3 regions of the Streptomyces sp. f51 genome follow, and region 1 is predicted to be linked to each of the others. Evidence: predicted binding sites of a transcription regulator. Region 1 holds the regulator's gene; each other region holds the start of a gene.

Region 1 (7,700 bases):
GCCCGCCTCGGACGTCTTCGCGGACACGGGCGCCGCGCGCCGTCCGGTCCGCTTCGACGACACGGAAGGACTCCCGGAACCGGGCGGCTTCACGGGGGCGGACGGGTTCCGGGGGACGAGCGGCTTCCCGGAGGCGGGCAGGTTCGAGGAAGCGGACAGGTTCGCGGGCGCCGGCGGATCGGCGGGGGCGGACGGGGTCGAGGGAACCGGCGGGTTCGACGGTGTCGGCGGGTTCGCGGAAGCGGACGGGTTCGCGGGTGTCGGCGGTCTCGCGGGTCCCGGGGACGGGTCCGGACGGACCGGGGCCACCGCCTACACCGAGGGGCGCGGGACACCGGCGGGCGGCGCGGCGTACGGCGTCGTGTCCGCCTCCGGAGCCGGCCGGAGCACCGCCCGCGGACACGACTGGCTCGACCGCGGTGCCCTCTCCTTCCTCGCCGAGGCCTCGGACCTGCTCGCCGGGCAGCTCGACGAGGACCTGGTCGCCGCGCTGGCCGGGCAGCTCCTCGTCCCGCGCCTCGCCGACTGGTGCGCCGTATGGCTCGAGGACGAGGCCACCGACCGGGCCGGTGGCCTCGGGCTCGCGCTCGGACCCCGTCTCGCCCGCGTCTGGCACGGCAGCGAGAACCTCATCGAGGGGCTGCGCCACGCCCTGGAGAAGGACCCGCCGCGGCTGCCCGACGCGGTGCGCTCCCGCGCCGTCCCGGTGCCCTGGCCGGGCGAGGTGCTGGGCGCCCGCGGGGCGAGCGGGGCGGCCCTGGCGTACCGGCTGATCGCGGGCGGCAGGCCGCTGGGCACGCTCGTCATCGGCAGGGCGGGGCCGCCCGACTTCCCCGACGAGGTCACCGGACTCGTCGAGGACCTCAGCCGCAGGATCGCCCTGGCCATCGGAGCGGCCCGGCAGTACGCGCGCCAGGCCACCATCAGCCGGGTCCTCCAGCGCGGGCTGCTGCCGGGCGCGGTCGCCGAGATCCCCGGGGTGCGCAGCGCCCTCGTCTACGAACCGCTCGACAAGGGCGGGCCGAGCGGTGACTTCTACGACGTGTTCCCTGCCGGTGACGGGCGCTGGTGCTTCGCGGTCGGCGACGTCCAGGGCAAGGGCCCCGAGGCCGCGGTCGTGATCGGTCTGGCCCGGCCCTGGCTGCGGCTGCTGGCCCGCGAGGGCTACGACGTCGCGGACGTCCTCGACCGACTCAACCAGCTCCTCCTCGACGACGCGACGGAGGCCGCGGACGCGGCGGCCCGCGCGCTCGTGGCCGCGGGCGGACCCGGGCTCGGCAGCGACCTCGGCCCGCAGACACGTTTCCTTTCCATGCTCTACGGCGAGCTGGTCCCCTTCGAAGGCGGGGTGCGCTGCACGCTCGCCTCGGCCGGACACCCGCTGCCGCTGCTGCTGGGCCCCGACGGCGCGGTGCGGGAGATGGCCGGGCCGCAGACCCTGCTGGGCGTCTTCGAGGACCCCGAATACACCTCCGAGACCTTCGAGCTGTACCCCGGCGACACCCTCCTGTGCGTTACCGACGGGGTGACGGAGCGGCGCGACGGATCCCGCCAGTTCGACGACGACGACGGTCTCGCGCACGCCCTCGCCGGCTGCGCCGGTCTGAGCGCCGAGCTGATCGCGGAACGGATCCGCGCGCTGGTCCACGCGTTCGGCCCCCGCCCGCCGGAGGACGACATGGCCCTGCTGGTGTTGCAGGCGGAGTAACGGGGCTCACCCGGAGCGGGGCCGCCGGACCCCGCCGGTGCTGGACAATGGAACGCATGCCTTCCGCACTTCCCGACGGCGAGCCCGTCCCCGGCGACGGGGCGCTGCCCGCGCACGCCCTGGCCGGGGCCGCCGAGCGACCCCTCGGGTTCTACCTCCACGTCCCGTACTGCGCGACCCGCTGCGGCTACTGCGACTTCAACACCTACACGGCGACCGAGCTGCGGGGCAGCGGCGGTGTGCTCGCCTCCCGGGACAACTACGCGGACACGCTGACCGACGAGATCCGGCTCGCCCGCAAGGTCCTCGGCGACGACCCCCGCCCGGTCCGCACGGTCTTCGTCGGAGGCGGTACGCCCACGCTGCTGGCCGCCGACGATCTCGTACGGATGCTGGGCGCGATCCGGGACGAGTTCGGGCTCGCGGACGACGCGGAGGTCACGACGGAGGCGAACCCCGAGTCGGTCGGCCCCGAGTACCTCGCGACCCTGCGCGCCGGGGGCTTCAACCGGATCTCCTTCGGCATGCAGAGCGCCCGGCAGCACGTCCTGAAGGTGCTCGACCGCACCCACACCCCGGGCCGTCCCGAGGCCTGCGTCGCCGAGGCCCGCGCGGCCGGATTCGCACATGTGAACCTGGACCTGATCTACGGCACGCCGGGAGAGTCGGACGACGACTGGCGGGCCTCGCTGGAGGCGGCCCTCGGCGCGGGCCCCGACCACATCTCCGCGTACGCGCTGATCGTCGAGGAGGGCACGCAGCTGGCGCGCCGCATCCGCCGCGGCGAGGTCCCGATGACGGACGACGACGTGCACGCGGACCGCTATCTCATCGCGGACGAGGTGATGTCGGCGGCGGGCTTCGACTGGTACGAGGTGTCGAACTGGGCGACCGCCGGCTCGCCGGGAAGCCGCTGTCTGCACAACGAGCTCTACTGGCGGGGCGCCGACTGGTGGGGCGCGGGCCCCGGCGCGCACAGCCACGTGGGCGGCGTTCGCTGGTGGAACGTGAAGCATCCGGGGGCGTACGCGGCGGCCCTGGCCGAGGGCCGCTCCCCGGGGGCCGGCCGTGAACTCCTGACCGAGGAGGACCGCCGGGTCGAGCGGATCCTCCTCGAACTGCGGCTGCGCGAGGGCTGCCCGCTCTCCCTGCTCCGCCCCGAGGGCCTCGCGGCCTCCCGCCGCGCGCTGTCCGAGGGCCTCCTCGAAGCCGGACCGTACGACGCGGGCCGCGCCGTCCTCACCCTCCGGGGCCGCCTCCTCGCGGACGCCGTCGTCCGGGACCTGGTGGACTGAGGACCGCCCGGGCCGGGCGCGGCACCGAAGCAGCGCCCGGTCACTCCGGGGCGGTGACGAAGTCGATCAGTTCCTCCACACGGCCCAGGAGGGCGGGTTCCAGGTCCTTGTAGGAGCGGACCCCGGACAGGATGCGCTGCCAGGCCGCGCCGGTGTTGTCCGGCCAGCCCAGGGCCCGGCACACACCCGTCTTCCAGTCCTGGCCGCGCGGGACCCGGGGCCAGGACGCGATGCCGACCGAGGACGGCTTCACGGCCTCCCACACGTCGATGTACGGGTGGCCGAGCACCAGGGCGTGCTCGCTCGTGACCGCCTCCGCGATCCGGGACTCCTTCGAACCCGGGACCAGGTGGTCCACGAGGACGCCGAGCCGGGCGTCCGGGCCCGGGGCGAACGCGTCGACCACCGCCGGGAGGTCGTCGACACCCTCCAGGTACTCCACGACGACCCCCTCGACGCGCAGGTCGTCGCCCCAGACCCGCTCGACCAGTTCGGCGTCGTGGCGCCCCTCGACATAGATGCGCCCGGCGCGCGCCACCCGGGCGCGGGCGCCGGGCACCGCCACCGATCCGGACGCCGTGCGGCTGGGGCGGACCGGTGCCGCCGCGGCGGGCCGGACCAGGGTCACGACCTTGCCCTCCAGCAGGAAGCCGCGCGGCTCCAGCGGGAACACCCGGTGCTTGCCGAAGCGGTCCTCCAGGGTCACCGTGCCCGCCTCGCAGCGGATCACCGCGCCGCAGAAGCCGGTGCCGGGCTCCTCGACGACCAGTCCCGGGTCCGCCGGGACCTCGGGCACGGACCGGGGCTTCTTCCAGGGCGGGGTCAGGTCCGGAGAGTACTGGCGCATTCGGATGACGATAGGAGAAGCCCGCCGGGGCTCACAGCGACACGCCGAAACGCCGGGCCAGGGCGTCCCGTTGGGTCCGTACGAACGCCGCGTCCACCACCGCCCCGTGCCCGGGGACGTACAGCGCGTCCTCGCCGCCCAGCGCGAGCAGCCGGTCGAGCGCCGCCGGCCAGCGCGAGGGTACGGCGTCGGGGCCCGCCTGCGGCTCTCCCGACTCCTCGACCAGGTCGCCGCAGAACACCACCGCGGGGTCGCCCGGCACGACGACCACGAGGTCGTGGCCGGTGTGGCCCTCACCCGTGCGCACCAGCCGGACCTCGACGCCGCCTCCGAGGTCCAGATCCCAGGTGCCCCGGACGAGCCGCCGCGGGCGTACGAGGGTGTCGGCGGCCTCCTGAGCCGCCCGCGGGTCGAGACCGTTGCGCACCGCGTCCGCGCACAGCTCCTCGCGGCCGCGTCCGTACACCTCGGGCGAGCCGTCGGCGGCGAAGATCTCCACGCCGGCGAAGGCGGCCGCGCCGAAGACATGGTCGAAATGAGGGTGGGTGAGCGCGACATGCGTCACACGCGCGCCGCTGAGGGCCCGCGCCTCGGCGCGCAGCCGGGCGCCCTCCGCGAGGCTCGACCCGGCGTCGATCATCAGCGCCGCCCCCGCGCCGACGACGAGCCCGGCCGTGCAGTCCCAGTCCGGAAGACGCCGCCGCCCGACCCCGGGCGCCACCCTTTCCCACCCGAGCTCTTCCCAAGTCAGCCTCATGCGGCGACGCTAACGGTGACGGGGCGCCGTGCACGACATCGCAGGCCCGCCCTTGCCCGGGTCGTGCCCGACCGCCGTACACTGGGCCGGGGAACGTTGGCACTCGCGTGCGCTGAGTGCCAGGCGAAAGCCACGAAGGCCACGAAGACCACCGAGTCGACTTCTGGAGGTGCGCGATGCTCAGCGAACGCAGGCTCGAGGTGCTGCGCGCCATCGTCCAGGACTACGTGGGCACCGAGGAGCCGGTCGGCTCCAAGGCGCTCACCGAGCGGCACCGCCTCGGCGTCTCGCCCGCGACCGTCCGCAACGACATGGCGGTCCTGGAGGACGAGGGGTACATCGCCCAGCCGCACACCAGCGCCGGGCGCATCCCCACCGACAAGGGCTACCGCCTGTTCGTCGACAAGCTCGCCGGCGTCAAGCCGATGACCGCGCCCGAGCGCCGTGCCATCCAGAACTTCCTGGACGGCGCGGTCGACCTGGACGACGTCGTCGGACGGACGGTGCGGCTGCTCGCGCAGCTCACCCGGCAGGTCGCCGTCGTGCAGTACCCCTCGCTGACCCGCTCGACCGTGCGGCACGTGGAGCTGCTCTCCATGGCCCCCGCGCGGGTGATGCTCGTGCTGATCACGGACACCGGCCGGGTCGAGCAGCGCATGATCAACTGCCCGGCGCCGTTCGGCGAGACCTCGCTGGCGGACCTGCGGGCCCGGCTCAACAGCCGGGTCGCGGGACGCCCCTTCGCGGACGTCCCGCAGCTCGTCCAGGACCTCCCGGACGCCTTCGAGGCGGAGGACCGGGGTACGGTCTCGACGGTGCTCTCCACTCTGCTGGAGACACTCGTCGAGGAGACCGAGGAGCGGCTGATGATCGGCGGTACCGCCAATCTCACGCGCTTCGGACATGACTTCCCTCTCACCATCCGGCCGGTGCTCGAAGCGCTGGAGGAGCAGGTCGTGCTCCTCAAGTTGCTTGGAGAGGCCGGGGATTCGAGCATGACCGTGCGAATCGGGCACGAGAACGCTTACGAGGGACTCAACTCCACGTCCGTGGTCTCCGTCGGCTACGGTTCGGGCGGCGAGGCAGTAGCCAAACTCGGCGTGGTCGGCCCGACCCGCATGGATTACCCGGGAACGATGGGAGCGGTACGAGCGGTGGCACGGTACGTCGGACAGATCCTGGCGGAGTCGTAAGTGGCCACGGACTACTACGCCGTACTCGGCGTGCGCCGCGACGCGTCCCAGGACGAGATCAAGAAGGCGTTCCGGAGGCTCGCTCGCGAGCTGCACCCGGACGTCAATCCCGATCCGAAGACGCAGGAGCGGTTCAAAGAGATCAACGCCGCGTACGAGGTGTTGTCGGACCCGCAGAAGAAGCAGGTCTACGACCTCGGCGGCGACCCGCTGTCCCAGCAGGGCGGCGGTGGCGCCGGCGGCTTCGGCCAGGGCGGCTTCGGGAACTTCTCCGACATCATGGACGCCTTCTTCGGCACGGCGTCGCAGCGCGGACCGCGCTCGCGCACCCGCCGCGGCCAGGACGCCATGATCCGGCTGGAGATCGAGCTCGACGAGGCGGCCTTCGGCACCACGAAGGACATCCAGGTCGACACGGCCGTCGTCTGCGGCACCTGCAACGGCGAGGGCGCGGCCCCCGGCACCGCGGCGCAGACCTGTGACATGTGCCGCGGCCGCGGCGAGGTGTCCCAGGTGACGAGGTCCTTCCTCGGCCAGGTCATGACCTCGCGGCCGTGTCCGCAGTGCCAGGGCTTCGGCACCGTCGTCCCGACCCCGTGCCACGAGTGCGCGGGCGACGGCCGGGTCCGCTCCCGCCGCACCCTCACGGTCAAGATCCCGGCCGGTGTGGACAACGGCACCCGCATCCAGCTCGCGGGCGAGGGCGAGGTCGGCCCCGGCGGCGGCCCCGCAGGCGACCTGTACGTCGAGATCCACGAGCTGCCGCACTCGACCTTCCAGCGGCGCGGCGACGACCTGCACTGCACGGTCACCATCCCCATGACGGCGGCGGCCCTCGGCACCAAGGTGCCGCTGGAGACCCTCGACGGCATGGAGGAGGTCGACATCCGTCCGGGCACGCAGTCCGGCCAGTCGATCCCGCTGCACGGCCGGGGCGTCACGCATCTGCGGGGCGGCGGCCGCGGCGACCTCATCGTGCACGTCGAGGTCATGACGCCGACCAAGCTCGACCCCGAGCAGGAGCGGGTGCTGCGCGAGCTGGCGCAGATGCGCGGCGAGGAGCGGCCCACGGGCCAGTTCCAGCCCGGCCAGCAGGGGCTCTTCTCCCGTCTGAAGGACGCCTTCAACGGCCGGTGACGAACGCGGGGCGCGGGGCGGGAAACCCCCCCGCGCCCTTCGCTCCGAGGACCGGAATCCGGACGCACGACCGGATTCGGACTTGCCCGGGGGACGTGACAACATGCCGTCATGTCCACCGCGCTGACCGATCTCTTCCCTCACCCGATCGTGCAGGCCCCCATGGCGGGCGGCGTCTCCGTCCCGCAGCTCGCGGCCGCCGTGTCCGAGGCCGGCGGGCTGGGCTTCCTCGCCGCCGGGTACAAGACCGCCGACGGCATGTACCAGGAGATCAAGCAGCTGCGCGGGCTGACCGGCCGTCCCTTCGGCGTCAACCTCTTCCTCCCGCAGCCCGAGCACGCGGACGCGGCCTCGGTCGAGGTGTACGCCCACCAGCTGGCAGGCGAGGCCGCCTGGTACGAGACCGAACTCGGTGATCCGGACAGCGGCCGCGACGACGGCTACGACGCCAAACTCGCCGTCCTCCTCGACAACCCGGTGGCGGCCGTCTCCTTCCACTTCGGTGTCCCCAAGCCGGAGGTGCTGGAGTCGCTGCGCCGCGCCGGCACCCTCACCCTGGTCACCGCCACCACCGCCGAGGAGGCCCTGGCCGTGCAGCGGGCCGGCGCCGACGCGGTGATCGTGCAGGGCATCGAGGCCGGCGGGCACCAGGGCACCCACCGGGACAACCCGGAGACGGACGGCACGGGCGTCGGCCTGCTCACCCTGGTCGCGCGGACCCGCGAGACCGTGGGCATCCCGGTCGTCGCGGCGGGCGGTCTCA
Region 2 (7,700 bases), 2.1 Mb from region 1:
GCGATGACGGCCCTGGCCGCCGGCACCGCGACAGCCCTGGCGCCGGCCGCGTCGGCCGACGTCACCTGGACGGCCGGCAACGGCATCCTCACCGGTGACCTCGACGAGACGATCTCGACGATGAGCGCCGACGGCTCCACGCCGCCCGTCATGCGGCTGGACAGGGCCGACCAGCCCACCTGGTCGCCGGACGGCAGTCGGATGGCCTACGTCAACACCCGCACCGGCCGCGTCGACGTCATCGGTCACGACTTCAAGGGCTCCGTGGAGCTCCCGGTCAAGACGACCGACTCGATCCTGGCCGCCGACCCGACCTTCTGGTGGGGCGGCAGTTCGGTCGTGTTCACGCTCAGCGGGCGGCTGCGCGTCGCCGCCTCCGACGGCACCCGCTACCAGCAGCACCTGTTCGCCACGGCGGACGAGGGCTGCGACAGCCAGCCCAGCGGCTCGGTCGACGGCAAGCTGGTGTTCATCCGCTCGGGCAGCACGTGCAGCGGCGACACGCGGTTCGGCGCCGTGTGGCTGTACGACGGTGCGACCCGCGCCTTCAAGCGGCTGGTGACCGGCAAGGCCAACGCGCCGGCCATCTCCCCGGACGGCACGAAGGTCGCCTACACGGTCGACGGCAAGCTGTACACGGTCGGCGTGGACGGCACCGGGGCGACCCGGCTGCTGGCGGACGAGACGGGCTACATCAGCAAGCCCGCCTGGTCGCCCGACGGCACCCGCCTCGCGTACCAGCTGACGACGACCTCCGGCGCGTGGCAGGACCAGGTCCTGGACCTCGTCGGAGGCACGGCGAAGGTCATCTACGACTCGCCCACCATGACCAAGGGGGACCTCGCCTGGCAGCCGCTGCGCAAGAACTCCGTCGCCCGGGTCTGGGGCGCCGACGTCAACGCCAGCAACATCGCCGCGTCCCGCTGGACCTGGAACACGGTCGGCAAGAGCGAGCCGGGCCTGATGAACGCCTCGTCCGCCGTGCTGGTCTCCCAGGACAGCCAGTCGTACGCGCTGACCGCCCCCGCCCTCGCGGGCAAGAAGCACGGGCCGGTCCTGCTGACGTCCGCCACCTCGGTCTCCGCGTCCGTGCAGGCGGAGCTGAAGCGGGTCCTCAAGCCCGGCGCCCCGGTCTACCTCGTCGGCGGCACCTCGATCCTCGGCAGTTTCGTCGCCTCGAAGATCTCCGCGCTCGGCTTCACCTCGAAGCGGCTTGCGGGCACCTCGCGCTACTCGACCTCGGTCGCCGTCGCGAAGTCCATCACCAGCGCGCCCGACTACGTCTTCATCGCGACCGGCACCGACTACCACTCGGCGCTCGCCGCGGCGGCGGCGGCGGGCGCGGACGGAACGAGCGGCAAGGCGGTCGTCGTGCTCAACGACGGCAACACGCTGACCGCGTCGGTGAAGGCGTACCTCAACGGCCTGGACCCGCGCGACACCTACATGATCCCGGTCGGCGGCTCGGCGAAGTACGCGCTCACGCACACGTCCTTCTCCCACTGGCCGTCGTCGTACACCTACTACCCGATCGCGGAGAGCACCAACGCGGGCAACGCGGCCGCCCTCGCGCGGTTCTGGTGGGGCGGTCCGGCCAACGTGGCCCTGGCCTCCACCGACAGCTGGCGCGGTGGCACCTCGGCCGCGGCGGCGATGAACGTCTTCGGCCCCGTGCTGTGGACGGACGTCGCCTCCCTCCCCTCCGAGACCAAGTCCTACCTGGTCAAGGGCGCGGCCGGCATCAACGGCCTGGCCGTGTTCGGCGGCACCGGCTCGGTGTCGGCGTCGGCGCTGAACTCCGCGGGCGCGGCGATCAGCGCGAGCGGCAGCCAGTGGAAGTACACGCCGTACTACAACGGCCTGGCGCCCACGGCGACGTCGCTCTCCTCGGCCGGTCCGGTCACCGGCGCCCAGCCGGTCCGCACCGGCACCGCGTCGCGGCCCGTCGTCGCGCCGGACCTGAGCGCGCTCGGCACCCGCCACCAGCAGGAGCACTAGTCGGCCGCGGGCTCAGGCCCCGCCGTCGGCGGACGGCCGGGCGGGGGCTCCGACCAGCATGGTCGGGGCCCCCGCCACCCGGGTCAGGAACACCGTCGCGGAGTTCCGGCCCTGCGGCTTCACCTTGCGCCGCAGCTCCTCCGGCTCGACGGCGGAACCGCGCTTCTTCACGGTCAGCACCCCGACCTCCCGCTCCCGCAGCAGCGCCTTCAGCTTCTTCACGTTGAAGGGGATGCGATCGGTGATCTCGTACGCGGTGGCGTACGGCGTCGGGCGCAATTCGTCCGCCGTGACGTAGGCGATCGTCTCGTCGATGAGCCCGCCGTCCAGGTCCTCGGCCACCTCGGCGACCAGATGCGCGCGGATGACGGCGCCGTCCGGCTCGTACAGATAGCGGCCGACCGCCCTGACCGCCGGATCCGGCAGGCCGCGGCCGCGCAGCCCGCGCGGGCCCGGCAGCAGGGTCGCGCGCACCAGGCCGGGTTCCGTGCCGAACCAGAGCACGGCCTCCTTCACGTCCCCGCCGTCCGAGATCCACTCGGCCTCCGCCTCGGCGGGGATCGCCTCGTGCGGGATGCCGGGCGCGATCTTCAGCGCGGCGAGCGGAGCCTTCCGTGCCGCCGCGACCGCCCAGGACAGCGGCGGCGAGTACGCCTCCGGGTCGAAGATCCGGCCCCGGCCGCCCCGGCGCGCGGGGTCCACGAAGACGGCGTCGTACGACGCGGTGTCCACCTCGGTCACATCGCTCTCGCGCACCTCGATCAGATCCGCGAGTCCCAGCGCGTCGGCGTTGGCGCGGGCGGCGGCGGCCGTCAGCGGGTCGCGGTCGACGGCCAGGACGCGGATTCCGGCGCGGGCCAGCGCGATGGCGTCGCCGCCGATGCCGCAGCACAGGTCGGCCACGGAGCGCACCCCCAGCGCGCGCATCCGCTCGGCGCGGTACGCGGCCACGCTCGTACGGGTCGACTGCTCGACCCCGTTCGGGGTGAAGAACATCCGTCCGGCGTCCTCGGCGCCGAACTTCGCCACCGCCCGCTGCCGCAGCCGGGCCTGTCCGAGGGCCGCAGAGACCAGTTCGGCGGGGTGCTCGCGGCGCAGCCGGGTGGCGACGGCCAGTTCCTGTGCCGGTTCGGTGGCGCGGACCTCGTCGAGCAGGGCGCGGCCCTCGGCGGTGAGGAGGGGGGCGAAGGAGACGTCGTTCACCCGGCCATTGTGGGCCAGTCGGTGGACGGTGCGCTTCCGGCGGCGGTGTCGGAGCTCTCGCGGGGCGCTGAGCTGGGAGGATCCGGCCCCATGCGACCCGTACGACAAAATTACAAAACCGGCGCGAACGGGGCTGGTGCGCGCTGGGGAGTCGGCGCGCTCGCCCTCGCCCTGCTCGCCTCCGGCTGCGCCGGGGCCGCCTCCGTCCCGGCCGCGGGAGCCGCAGGCGCCAGACCGGCCCACGCCCCCGCCCTGCGGGCCGGGCTCCCCGCGGACCCCGCCCGCGCCCTCGCCGCGTACGCCGTCCGCCTCCGCCAGGCACAGGCCAGGCGCGCCGCCGTCGCGAAACGCTGGGGACTGGCCGCGGTGCCGCTGACACCCCCCGCGCCGCCCGCCAGGAAGCCCCGCATCCGGGCACGCAAGGGCTTCGAGGTCGACGACCAGAGGGAACTGGGGCTGCCGCCGGTCTTCACGACCGTCCCCACCAAGGACAAGGTCGTCTTCCTCACCGTCGACGACGGCTCCGAGAAGGACCCCGCGTTCCTGCGGATGATGAGCGACCTGAAGATCCCGTACACCGCCTTCCTCAGCGACTTCCTCGTCAAGGACGACTACGGGTACTTCCGGAGGATGCGCGACCGCGGCATCACCCTGAACAACCACACCCTGCACCACCCCTACCTGCCCGCACTCTCCTACGAGCGGCAGAAGCACGAGATCTGCGGCATGCAGGACGTGATGGAGAAGGAGTTCGGCAGGCGCCCGACCGTCTTCCGGCCGCCGTACGGCAACTACGACCAGGACACCCTGCGCGCCGCCAAGTCCTGCGGCATCCGGTACGCGCCCATCTGGAACGAGGAGGTCTTCGTCGACCACTGGGAGTACCGCGAGGAGGACCAGGACCTGCACCCCGGCGACATCGTCCTGACCCATTTCCAGGGCCGCGAGGAGTGGAACGGCACCATGCCCGACATGGTCCGCCGCTTCCTGAGGACCGTCACGGCCAAGGGATACGCGGTCGCACGCCTGGAGGACTACCTGTGAGGGTGCGGGTGCGGGTGCGGGTGCCGGTGAGGGTCCGGGTCCCGGTCGCCGGGCTGCTCGTGGCGGCGCTGCTCGGCGGCTGCGCGCAGTCCGTCGACCCCATCGAACGGCTGGGCAAGAAGGCCGCCCAACGGGTGCACCCGACACAGTCGGCGTACCGCCGCTGGGGGCTCGCCAGCCCGCTCGCCCCGGCGCCCGCGGTGTCCGTCCGGACCACCGCGCGCACCGCCGACACCGGACTGCCGCCCGTCGTGAACCAGGTCCGCACCCGCGACAAAGTGGTCTTCCTGACGTACGACGACGGGGCCGAGCGCGATCCGCGGTTCGCCGACATGGTCCGCGAACTGCGCCTGCCGGTCAGCATGTTCCTCACGGACCGGGTCGCCGGACCCGGGTACGGGCACTTCGCCCGGCTGCGCGCCGTCGGCGCGAGCGTCCAGAACCACACCCTCGACCACGCCGTCCTGGCCGGTCTGCCCTACGCCGGCCAGCGCGCCGAGATCTGCGGACAACAGGACAAGCTCACCCGGCGCTTCGGCGTCCGGCCCCGGCTGCTGCGGCCCCCGTACGGCAGATACGACGACACCACCCTGCGTGCCGCCGCCGACTGCGGGGTCGCCGCGATCGTCCTCGGCAGGACGGCCGACGCGCACCGGCTCAGGCCCGGGGACATCCTCTCCGGCCCCGGCGAACCCGGACTCACGAACGCCACCCTCCGGCTGCTCCGGCGGATCCAGCGCGAGGGCTTCACCCTGGCGCGGCTGGAGAACTACCTCTAGGGGCCCCACGGAGGAGGAGAACCCCCTCCAGGGGGACCGCCGCAGGGCCGGTCGGCGCCGCCGGCGAGACGCCCATTCGGCGTGATCGGGCACCTTCCCGACCACGCCACGCCGACGCCTTTGGCACTCCGCTTGACCGAGTGCTAATCACAGTCATAGTCTCAGGTCTGGCACTCACCCCTGGAGAGTGCCAACAGCGACAGGCAGGTCCGGCACCCGCGACGACGGATCGACCTGGTCGCCACCTCAGACAGTTAACCCCGTGAGATCTCCGAAGGGGGAGGTCGGATCGTGACGACCACCAGCTCCAAGGTTGCCATCAAGCCGCTCGAGGACCGCATTGTGGTCCAGCCGCTCGACGCCGAGCAGACCACGGCCTCCGGCCTGGTCATCCCGGACACCGCCAAGGAGAAGCCCCAGGAGGGCGTCGTCCTGGCCGTGGGCCCGGGCCGCATCGAGGACGGCAAGCGTGTCGAGCTCGACGTCGCCGTCGGCGACATCGTTCTCTACAGCAAGTACGGCGGCACCGAGGTGAAGTACAACGGCGAGGAGTACCTCGTCCTCTCGGCTCGCGACGTGCTCGCGATCATCGAGAAGTAATTCACCTGGTAAGGGAGTTCGGGGTTCGCCCCCGGACAACCCCGCACCAAGCATTGCAGTGAACCACGCCCCTGGCACCCGCGATCATTCCAGCCGGGCGCCGGGGGCGCTGTTCGTTCTCCATATTTTCCGAGAGGGCTGAACCGCTTCCATGGCGAAGATCCTGAAGTTCGACGAAGACGCCCGTCGCGCCCTTGAGCGCGGCGTCAACAAGCTGGCCGACACGGTGAAGGTGACGATCGGCCCCAAGGGCCGCAACGTCGTCATCGACAAGAAGTTCGGCGCTCCCACCATCACCAACGACGGTGTGACCATCGCCCGCGAGGTCGAGGTCGAGGACCCGTTCGAGAACCTCGGCGCGCAGCTGGTGAAGGAGGTGGCGACCAAGACCAACGACATCGCGGGTGACGGTACGACCACCGCCACCGTGCTCGCCCAGGCGCTCGTGCGCGAGGGCCTGCGCAACGTCGCCGCCGGCGCGTCGCCCGCCCTCCTGAAGAAGGGCATCGACGCCGCGGTCAAGGCCGTCTCCGAGGAGCTCCTCGCGACGGCCCGCCCGATCGACGACAAGTCCGACATCGCCGCCGTGGCCGGGCTCTCCGCCCAGGACAGCCAGGTCGGCGAGCTCATCGCCGAGGCGATGGACAAGGTCGGCAAGGACGGTGTCATCACCGTCGAGGAGTCCAACACCTTCGGTCTGGAGCTGGACTTCACCGAGGGCATGGCCTTCGACAAGGGCTACCTGTCCCCGTACATGGTGTCCGACCAGGAGCGTATGGAGGCCGTCCTCGACGACCCGTACATCCTCATCCACCAGGGCAAGATCAGCTCCATCCAGGACCTGCTGCCGCTGCTGGAGAAGGTCATCCAGGCGAACGCCTCCAAGCCGCTGCTGATCATCGCCGAGGACGTCGAGGGCGAGGCCCTGTCGACCCTGGTCGTGAACAAGATCCGCGGCACGTTCAACGCCGTCGCCGTGAAGGCCCCCGGCTTCGGTGACCGCCGCAAGGCCATGCTCGGCGACATCGCCACCCTCACCGGTGGTCAGGTCATCGCCGAGGAGGTCGGCCTCAAGCTCGACCAGATCGGCCTGGACGTGCTCGGCAGCGCCCGCCGCGTGACCGTCACCAAGGACGACACCACCATCGTCGACGGTGCCGGCAGCAGCGACGAGGTCGTCGGCCGCGTCAACCAGATCAAGGCCGAGATCGAGAACACCGACTCGGACTGGGACCGCGAGAAGCTCCAGGAGCGCCTCGCGAAGCTGGCCGGCGGCGTGTGCGTCATCAAGGTCGGCGCCGCCACCGAGGTGGAGCTCAAGGAGAAGAAGCACCGTCTGGAGGACGCCATCTCCGCGACCCGCGCCGCGGTCGAGGAGGGCATCGTCTCCGGTGGTGGCTCCGCGCTCGTCCACGCCGTCAAGGTCCTGGAGGGCAACCTCGGCAAGACCGGCGACGAGGCCACGGGTGTCGCGGTCGTCCGCCGCGCCGCCGTCGAGCCGCTGCGCTGGATCGCCGAGAACTCGGGCCTCGAGGGCTACGTCATCACCTCGAAGGTCGCCGAGCTCGACAAGGGCCAGGGCTTCAACGCGGCCACCGGCGAGTACGGCGACCTGGTCAAGGCCGGCGTCATCGACCCGGTCAAGGTCACCCGCTCCGCCCTGGAGAACGCCGCCTCCATCGCCTCGCTGCTCCTGACGACCGAGACCCTGGTCGTCGAGAAGCCGGCCGAGGACGAGGGCGACGCCGGCCACGGCGGCCACGGCCACTCCCACTGACGCCCGACGTCATGAGCGCCGCCGCACCCTGCCGGGTGTGACGGCGTGACGAGGTCCCCGTTCCGACAGGAGCGGGGACCTCGTGCGTTCTGCCCGACGGCCCGCGGCAACCGGGGCCGAGCCGCGCGGCGGGCCGACTCCGGCGCGCGGCCCGGACCGGCTCCCTCCGGTCCCGTGTGCTGCGCGGGCTCCTCGAACCGGCCCGTGTCTCAGAGCTTGTCGTCGCGGATCACGTCGAGGTCCGTGAAGGTCGGCATCCCGTCGCAGAGCGCCACCATCTCCTGGAAGATCTGCTCGGT
Region 3 (7,700 bases), 980 kb from region 1:
CCTCAGCTCTCCAGTGCATGGAGCTGGTCCAGGAACCACTGGGCCGGGGGGAGCGCGGTGGCCGCGGCGGCCAGGCGCTTGGTGCGCTCCGCGCGTTCCCCCGGCTGCATGCCGAGTGCCTCGTGGAGCGCCCGTGCCGTCCCCGTGATGTCGTACGGGTTCACGGTGATCGCGTCCTCGCCCAGTTCCTCGTACGCCCCGGCCTCCCGTGACAGGACCAGCGCGCAGCCCTCGTCGGAGACGACCGGAACCTCCTTGGCCACGAGGTTCATGCCGTCCCTGATCGGGTTGACCAGGGCGACGTCGGCCAGCCGGTACGCGGCGAGCGAGCGCGCGAAGTCGTCCTTCACATGCAGCACCACCGGGGTCCAGCCGGGCGTCCCGTACCCGGAGTTGATCTCGTCGGCGAGCCGCTGCACCTCGGCCGTGTAGTCCCGGTAGACCGCGAGGTCCTGCCGCGAGGGATAGGCGAAGGCCACGTGGACGACCCGCTCGCGCCACTCGGGGTGGTCGTCGAGCAGCTGCCGGAACGCCAGCAGCCCCCGGACGATGTTCTTCGACAGCTCGGTCCGGTCGACCCGCACGATCGTCCTGCGGTCCGCGCCGATCTCCTCGCGCAGCGCGGCCATCCGTTCCCCGACGTCCGCCCGGTGCGAGCGCTCGCGCAGGAACTCGGCGTCCGCCCCGAGGCCGTGCACGCCGACCCGGGTCTCGCGCACGGGCGGCCGGGCGCCGTCCAGGTGCTCGATCGCGGGGGTACCGCCCGAGGGCCGCGCGGCATAGCGGCCGGGTTCGGTCTGCTCCGCGCAGCGCATGAACGCCGTGGCCCACCGCCAGGTCAGGAAGGCCACCCGGTCGGCGCCGAGCATGCCCGCCATCAGCTCCGCGCGGATGTCGTCCGGGAGCATCCGGAAGTAGTCCTCGGGTGCCCAGGGGGTGTGGGAGAAGTGGCCGATGCGCAGGTCGGGGCGCAGCTCGCGGAGCATCCCGGGCACCAGGCACAGGTGGTAGTCCTGGACCAGCACGGCCGCGCCCTCGGCCGCGTCCTCGGCCAGCGCCTCGGCGAAGGCCCGGTTGTAGGCGCGGTACGACTCCCACTGGCGCCGGAACTCCGCGTCGAAGACCGGCTCCAGCGGGGTCTGGTACAGCATGTGGTGGACGAACCACAGCACGGAGTTGGCGATGCCGTTGTACGCGTCGGCGTGCGTGTCCGCGTCGATGGCGAGCATCCGTACGCCGTCCTCGCCCACCCCGCGCCCGACCGCCTCCCGGTCGCCGTCGCCGAGGGCCGAGCAGACCCACAGGGCGCCCGCGTCCGGCCCGATCGCCGAGAGGCCCGAGACGAGTCCGCCGCCGCCGCGCCGGGCGTGCAGCGAGCCGTCCTCCCGTACCTCGTAGGTGACCGGGCCGCGGTTGGAGGCGACCAGGATCCTGTGGGCACCATGCATTGAAGCCATGCCTCGAAACCTAGCCCCGTCTCGAAACGCTCAAACGCGCCCTTCGGCCGTATGCGATGCGCGGCCGCGGGCGCCGGACTACGCGGCTCTGCGCGTCTGGTACTCGGAGATTTCGGTCATCGGCGGCCTTTCCTCGGTGTCCACGGAGTAGGTGCGCGGCCGGAAACCGTCCCGGTCGCGTTCGAACTGGGTGAGGGAGGGGCGGATCAGATGGCCGCGGGCGAGCCGGAGCTGCGCGGTGCGGTAGATCGCGGCGGCCATGCGGCCGAGCGCCTGGCCGTCCTGGTGGCGGTGCTTGCGCACCCCGACGTCGACCTGGGCGAGGGCGTCGAGGCCCACGAGGTGCAGGGCGTCGACGAGCATGCCCAGCTCGACGCCGTAGCCGACGGGGAAGGGGAGCTGTTCGAGCAGCGAGCGGCGGGCCGCGTACTCGCCGCCGAGGGGCTGGACGAAGCCCGCGAGCTGCGGCCAGTGCATGTTCAGCAGGGGGCGGGCCATCAGCTCGGTGACCCGGCCGCCCTGTCCGCCGCCGCCGGCCATCGGGCGGTCGTACATGGCCTTGACGAGGTCGACGCCCGGCTCGGTGAGCAGTGGGCCCACGATCCCCGAGACGAAGTCGGACGAGAACTCCCTGAGGTCCGCGTCGACGAAACAGACGATGTCCCCGCTCGTCACGAGGAGCGAGCGCCACAGCACCTCGCCCTTGCCGGGCACGGCCGGTATCCGCGGGAGGATGTCGTCGCGGTGCACGACCCGCGCGCCCGCGGCGGCGGCGACCGCGGAGGTGCGGTCCGTCGAGCCGGAGTCGACGACGACGATCTCGTCGACGAGGGGCACCTGCTGCATCAGGTCGTGGCGGATGATCGAGACGATCTCGCCGACCGTCTCCTCCTCGTTGAGCGCGGGCAGCACGACACTGACGGTCGAGCCGGTGATGCGTTTGGCTGCCATGAGCTTGTGGAGCGGGCGGTCGGTCACGGACCAGGAGCGTGTGCTCAGCCAGCTCTCGACTTCTCTCAGCACCGTCTGCGGCTCCTCACTGTCTGATCACACGCTCTCATCGGCGTGCCCGCTGCGGCCAGCGGCAGATCGATTGGCTCGTCTCGCGGTTCGGACGACTATCTCAACTGTCCTGGCCTTCGGTTACAGTCTTGAACAACGCGCATGACCATCGCATGTCCTGGATCGTCGGCGCGTATCGCGTTCAACAGTTCAACAATCAAATACCGCTCATCCAGAGGGGCAGAGGGATACGGCCCGATGAAGCCCCGGCAACCCTCCAGCCGGTCTCGTACCGATCGATGTCGATCGCGTCGCGAGGCTCCCGGCTCGGGAAGGTGCCAAATCCGTCTCACGGCGAAGTGCGCCGTGAGGAAGATGAGGAGAAAGGGCCTCGCCTCCATGGCTGCGCAGACAGTTGCAAGCACCACGAACTCCGCCGACTCGGTGGATCTCGGCCCGGCCGCGGCGCTTTCCTGCCGCGAGTGCGGACACCGCGTCCCGCTCGGCCCGGTCTTCGCCTGCGAGGAGTGTTTCGGCCCGCTCGAGATCGCCTACGACTTCTCGGCGTACGACACCGAGGAACTCCGCAAGCGGATCGAAGCGGGACCCGCGAACATCTGGCGCTACGCGCCGCTGCTGCCCGTCCCCGCGGACGTGGCGGACAAGCCGAACATCAACCCGGGCTGGACCAAGCTCGTCCAGGCCGACAACCTGGCCCGTGAGCTGGGTGTCGACGCCGGAAAGCTCTTCGTCAAGGACGACTCGGGCAACCCGACGCACTCCTTCAAGGACCGCGTGGTCGCCCAGGCCCTCGAAGCGGCCCGCGCCTTCGGCTTCACCACCCTCTCCTGCTCCTCCACCGGCAACCTCGCCGGAGCGGTGGGCGCCGCGGCGGCCCGCGCCGGCTTCCGTTCCTGCGTGTTCATCCCGCACGACCTGGAGCAGGGCAAGGTCGTCATGGCCGCGGTCTACGGCGGCGAGCTCGTCGGCATCGAGGGCAACTACGACGACGTGAACCGTTTCTGCTCCGAGCTGATCGGCGACCCGGCCGGCGAGGGCTGGGGCTTCGTCAACGTCAACCTGCGGCCGTACTACGCCGAGGGCTCCAAGACCCTGGCGTACGAGATCTGCGAGCAGCTCGGCTGGAGGCTCCCCGACCAGCTGGTCGTGCCGATCGCCTCCGGCTCCCAGCTCACGAAGATCGACAAGGGACTCCAGGAGCTGATCAGGCTCGGGCTGGTCGAGGACAGGCCGTACAAGATCTTCGGCGCCCAGGCCGAGGGCTGCTCCCCGGTCTCCGTCGCCTACAAGGCCGGCCACGACGTCGTACGGCCGCAGAAGCCGGACACCATCGCCAAGTCGCTCGCCATCGGCAACCCGGCGGACGGACCGTACGTCCTGGACATCGCGCGGCGCACCGGCGGCGCGGTGGAGGACGTGAACGACGGGCAGATCGTGGACGCGATCAAGCTGCTCGCGCGCACCGAGGGCATCTTCGCGGAGACCGCCGGCGGGGTGACCGTCGGTGTCACCCGCAAGCTCATCGAGAACGGTCTCCTCGACCCGACGCTGACCACCGTCGTGCTGAACACCGGCGACGGCCTCAAGACCCTGGACGCGGTGGCCTCCGACACCGGGCTGACCGCGACCATCCGCCCGAACCTGGACTCCTTCCGAGAGGCTGGCCTCGCATCATGAGCGTCAACGTCCGCATCCCCACCATCCTGCGCACCTACACCGGTGGCGCCGCCGAGGTGTCGGCCGAGGGCGCGACCCTCGCCGAGGTCATCGGCGACCTGGAGAAGAACCACACGGGCATCGCCGCGCGCGTCCTGGACGACCAGGGCAAGCTGCGCCGTTTCGTCAACGTGTACGTCAACGACGACGACGTTCGCTTCGAGCAGGGCCTGGAAACCGCGACCCCGGCGGGGTCCGGCGTCTCCATCATTCCGGCCGTCGCCGGAGGCTGATCGTTACCCTCGGTAATGCCGAACACATCGCGTTCACAGAATTGCCCCCTCCGCGAGACAAGCGGAGGGGGCAATTCTGTAGGGTTGAACGCGCTAGAGTTGGGGAAGCCCGTTCGCTTTCGATGTTGGTTTCATGCCGGACGCATATGAGTTGCTGTTCGAGCGCCGACAAGAAGTAGCCAAAGTGGCTCGCCTTTTTGGGCATTTTATGGCATTTGTGGGGCCCGACTTGCCCCGGATCCTCGCGTAATCTCCGCAAATCATTGATCGGCCATGCCCAGAATTCTCGTCCGACTGACCTGTTGCAGAGGGCAGTTGGACAGATACATTCAGCCGCGGTCGACGCGTTCCGGCGCACACCCCCAACCGTTTGGGGGGTGAGGTCTGACCCGGATCCGCGAAGTGCGGATCTGTGCAAGGGCCAGTAATAGGGGAGTTAGGCATGGCTCAGGGCACCGTCAAGTGGTTCAACGCGGAGAAGGGGTACGGCTTCATCGCGGTCGACGGTGGTGCGGACGTCTTCGTGCACTACAGCGCGATTCAGATGGACGGCTACCGCACCCTTGAAGAGGGTCAGCGAGTGGAGTTCGAGATCTCGCAGGGCCAGAAGGGTCCGCAGGCGGACATGGTCAAACTCGCCGTCTGATCCGGGCGCGAACGACCAGCGACTCAACTCACGCACGAGGGGCCCGCATCCCACCAGGGATGCGGGCCCCTCGTGCGTTCCCCGGAGGCTTCCAGGGGGCTCGCTTCGCGAGCGCACCTTGCACTCGGCGGGGTCGAGTGCTAATCATTGGCGTTAGCACTCTCCCAGTGAGAGTGACAGAACTTGGATCGGGCCGGCGAGGCTCACGGGCCTGTGGGGCAAGGAACCACAGGGTTCGAGGGCCGTCCGTCGCGGGCGCGGGCGCGATCCGGAGCAATCCACCCCGTCCGGGAGGACCACTTCACATGGCCAAGATCATCGCGTTCGACGAGGAGGCACGGCGCGGTCTCGAGCGCGGGATGAACCAGCTCGCCGACGCCGTCAAGGTCACCCTCGGCCCCAAGGGCCGTAACGTCGTCCTCGAGAAGAAGTGGGGCGCGCCCACGATCACCAACGATGGTGTTTCCATCGCCAAGGAGATCGAGCTCGAGGACCCGTACGAGAAGATCGGCGCCGAGCTGGTCAAGGAAGTCGCCAAGAAGACGGACGACGTCGCCGGTGACGGTACGACCACGGCGACCGTCCTCGCCCAGGCGCTCGTCCGCGAGGGCCTGCGCAACGTCGCCGCCGGCGCCAACCCGATGGCGCTCAAGCGCGGTATCGAGAAGGCCGTCGAGGCCGTCTCCGGTGCCCTGCTCGAGCAGGCGAAGGATGTCGAGACCAAGGAGCAGATCGCTTCCACGGCCTCCATCTCCGCCGCCGACACCCAGATCGGCGAGCTCATCGCCGAGGCGATGGACAAGGTCGGCAAGGAAGGCGTCATCACCGTCGAGGAGTCCCAGACCTTCGGTCTGGAGCTGGAGCTCACCGAGGGTATGCGCTTCGACAAGGGCTACATCTCGGCGTACTTCGCCACCGACATGGAGCGTATGGAGGCGTCGCTCGACGACCCGTACATCCTGATCGCCAACTCCAAGATCGGTTCCGTCAAGGACCTGCTCCCGCTCCTGGAGAAGGTCATGCAGTCGGGCAAGCCGCTGCTGATCATCGCCGAGGACGTCGAGGGCGAGGCCCTGTCGACCCTGGTCGTCAACAAGATCCGTGGCACCTTCAAGTCCGTCGCCGTCAAGGCCCCGGGCTTCGGTGACCGCCGCAAGGCCATGCTCGGCGACATCGCCATCCTCACGGGCGGCGAGGTCATCTCCGAGGAGGTCGGCCTCAAGCTGGAGAACGCGGGTCTGGACCTGCTGGGCCGCGCCCGCAAGGTCGTCATCACCAAGGACGAGACCACGATCGTCGACGGCTCCGGCTCCGCCGACCAGGTCGCCGGCCGTGTGAACCAGATCCGTGCCGAGATCGAGAACTCGGACTCGGACTACGACCGCGAGAAGCTCCAGGAGCGTCTGGCGAAGCTGGCCGGCGGCGTGGCCGTCATCAAGGCCGGTGCCGCCACCGAGGTCGAGCTCAAGGAGCGCAAGCACCGCATCGAGGACGCCGTTCGCAACGCGAAGGCGGCCGTCGAGGAGGGCATCGTCGCCGGTGGTGGCGTGGCCCTGCTCCAGGCCTCCTCGGTCTTCGAGAAGCTGGAGCTCACGGGCGACGAGGCGACCGGCGCCAACGCCGTGCGTCTGGCCCTTGAGGCCCCGCTCAAGCAGATCGCCGTCAACGGTGGCCTGGAGGGTGGCGTCATCGTCGAGAAGGTGCGCAACCTTCCCGTCGGCCACGGCCTGAACGCCGCGACCGGCGAGTACGTCGACATGATCGCCGAAGGCATCATCGACCCGGCGAAGGTGACCCGTTCCGCTCTTCAGAACGCCGCCTCCATCGCCGCGCTGTTCCTGACCACCGAGGCCGTCATCGCCGACAAGCCGGAGAAGGCCTCCGCGGCCGCTCCGGGCGGCATGCCGGGCGGTGACATGGACTTCTGATCGACCCCGGTCGATCACCGTCCTGACGTTCCGAGGGCGGCACCTTCCCCCAGGGGAGGGTGCCGCCCTCGGGCGTTCCCCGGCCCGGCTCCGGCGGCGGACGCGAGTACGCCGGGGGCTGGGCGTGGCCCGGATCACAGCGGCCCGCGCGGGCACCGCGGAATGCCGCGCCCGGTACGTCGGTTGACGCTGACGAGCAGTCGATGCACGTGCACATACCGTACGGAATCTCCTGCCTCGCAGACCGCTCGACGTCATACCGACCACCTCTTCGAGGAGCCCCCACGTGACCGCTGACGCCGCGTCCCGCGCCGCCGAGATCCTGTCCCGTCCCGTCTCCATCAACGGCCTGACCGTCCCGAACCGGATCGCCATGGCCCCGATGACCCGGATGTTCTCGCCGGGCGGTGTCCCGGGGGAGAACGTGGTCGGCTACTACTCCCGCCGCGCCGCCGCGGGTGTCGGTCTCATCGTGACCGAGGGCACGTACGTCGGCCACGACTCGGCCGGCCAGAGCGACGACGTGCCGCGCTTCCACGGAGAGGACCAGCTCGCCAGCTGGGCGAAGGTCGCCGACGCCGTGCACACGGCGGGCGGCACGATCGTCCCGCAGCTGTGGCACATAGGCATGGTCCGCAAGGCGGGCGAGCCGCCCATCGCGGACGCCCCGCCCGTCGGCCCCTCCGGCCTCTACAAG

What was found. Region 1 encodes HrcA, which represses chaperone genes, less so after heat shock. Its sites were predicted from a motif close to TTNGCACTCNGNNNNNCNGAGTGCNAA; they were not measured.
Region 2: the regulator HrcA is predicted to act here: its motif matches at 5,145-5,171, upstream of groES (co-chaperone GroES).
Region 3: the regulator HrcA is predicted to act here: its motif matches at 5,229-5,255, upstream of groL (chaperonin GroEL).

What each region holds. Positions count from the first base shown of each region.
Region 1 is NZ_CP149798.1:2,318,404-2,326,103, reverse strand. It holds gene WJM95_RS10270 (SpoIIE family protein phosphatase) at 1-1,708, shown strand, start outside; gene hemW (radical SAM family heme chaperone HemW) at 1,765-3,003, shown strand; gene WJM95_RS10260 (DUF3097 domain-containing protein) at 3,044-3,850, opposite strand; gene WJM95_RS10255 (MBL fold metallo-hydrolase) at 3,882-4,607, opposite strand; gene hrcA (heat-inducible transcriptional repressor HrcA) at 4,784-5,800, shown strand; gene dnaJ (molecular chaperone DnaJ) at 5,801-6,937, shown strand; gene WJM95_RS10240 (nitronate monooxygenase) at 7,049-7,700, shown strand, end outside.
Region 2 is NZ_CP149798.1:4,433,025-4,440,724, forward strand. It holds gene WJM95_RS19490 (cell wall-binding repeat-containing protein) at 1-1,998, shown strand, start outside; gene WJM95_RS19495 (methyltransferase domain-containing protein) at 2,011-3,201, opposite strand; gene WJM95_RS19500 (polysaccharide deacetylase family protein) at 3,292-4,245, shown strand; gene WJM95_RS19505 (polysaccharide deacetylase family protein) at 4,272-5,024, shown strand; gene groES (co-chaperone GroES) at 5,316-5,624, shown strand; gene groL (chaperonin GroEL) at 5,776-7,401, shown strand; partial or broken gene WJM95_RS19520 (ester cyclase) at 7,614-7,700, opposite strand, start outside.
Region 3 is NZ_CP149798.1:3,293,593-3,301,292, reverse strand. It holds gene WJM95_RS14395 (trehalose-6-phosphate synthase) at 3-1,457, opposite strand; gene WJM95_RS14390 (glucosyl-3-phosphoglycerate synthase) at 1,536-2,480, opposite strand; SAM riboswitch class I at 2,685-2,841, shown strand; gene thrC (threonine synthase) at 2,859-4,157, shown strand; gene WJM95_RS14380 (MoaD/ThiS family protein) at 4,154-4,429, shown strand; gene WJM95_RS14375 (cold-shock protein) at 4,872-5,075, shown strand; gene groL (chaperonin GroEL) at 5,381-7,003, shown strand; gene WJM95_RS14365 (NADH:flavin oxidoreductase) at 7,290-7,700, shown strand, end outside.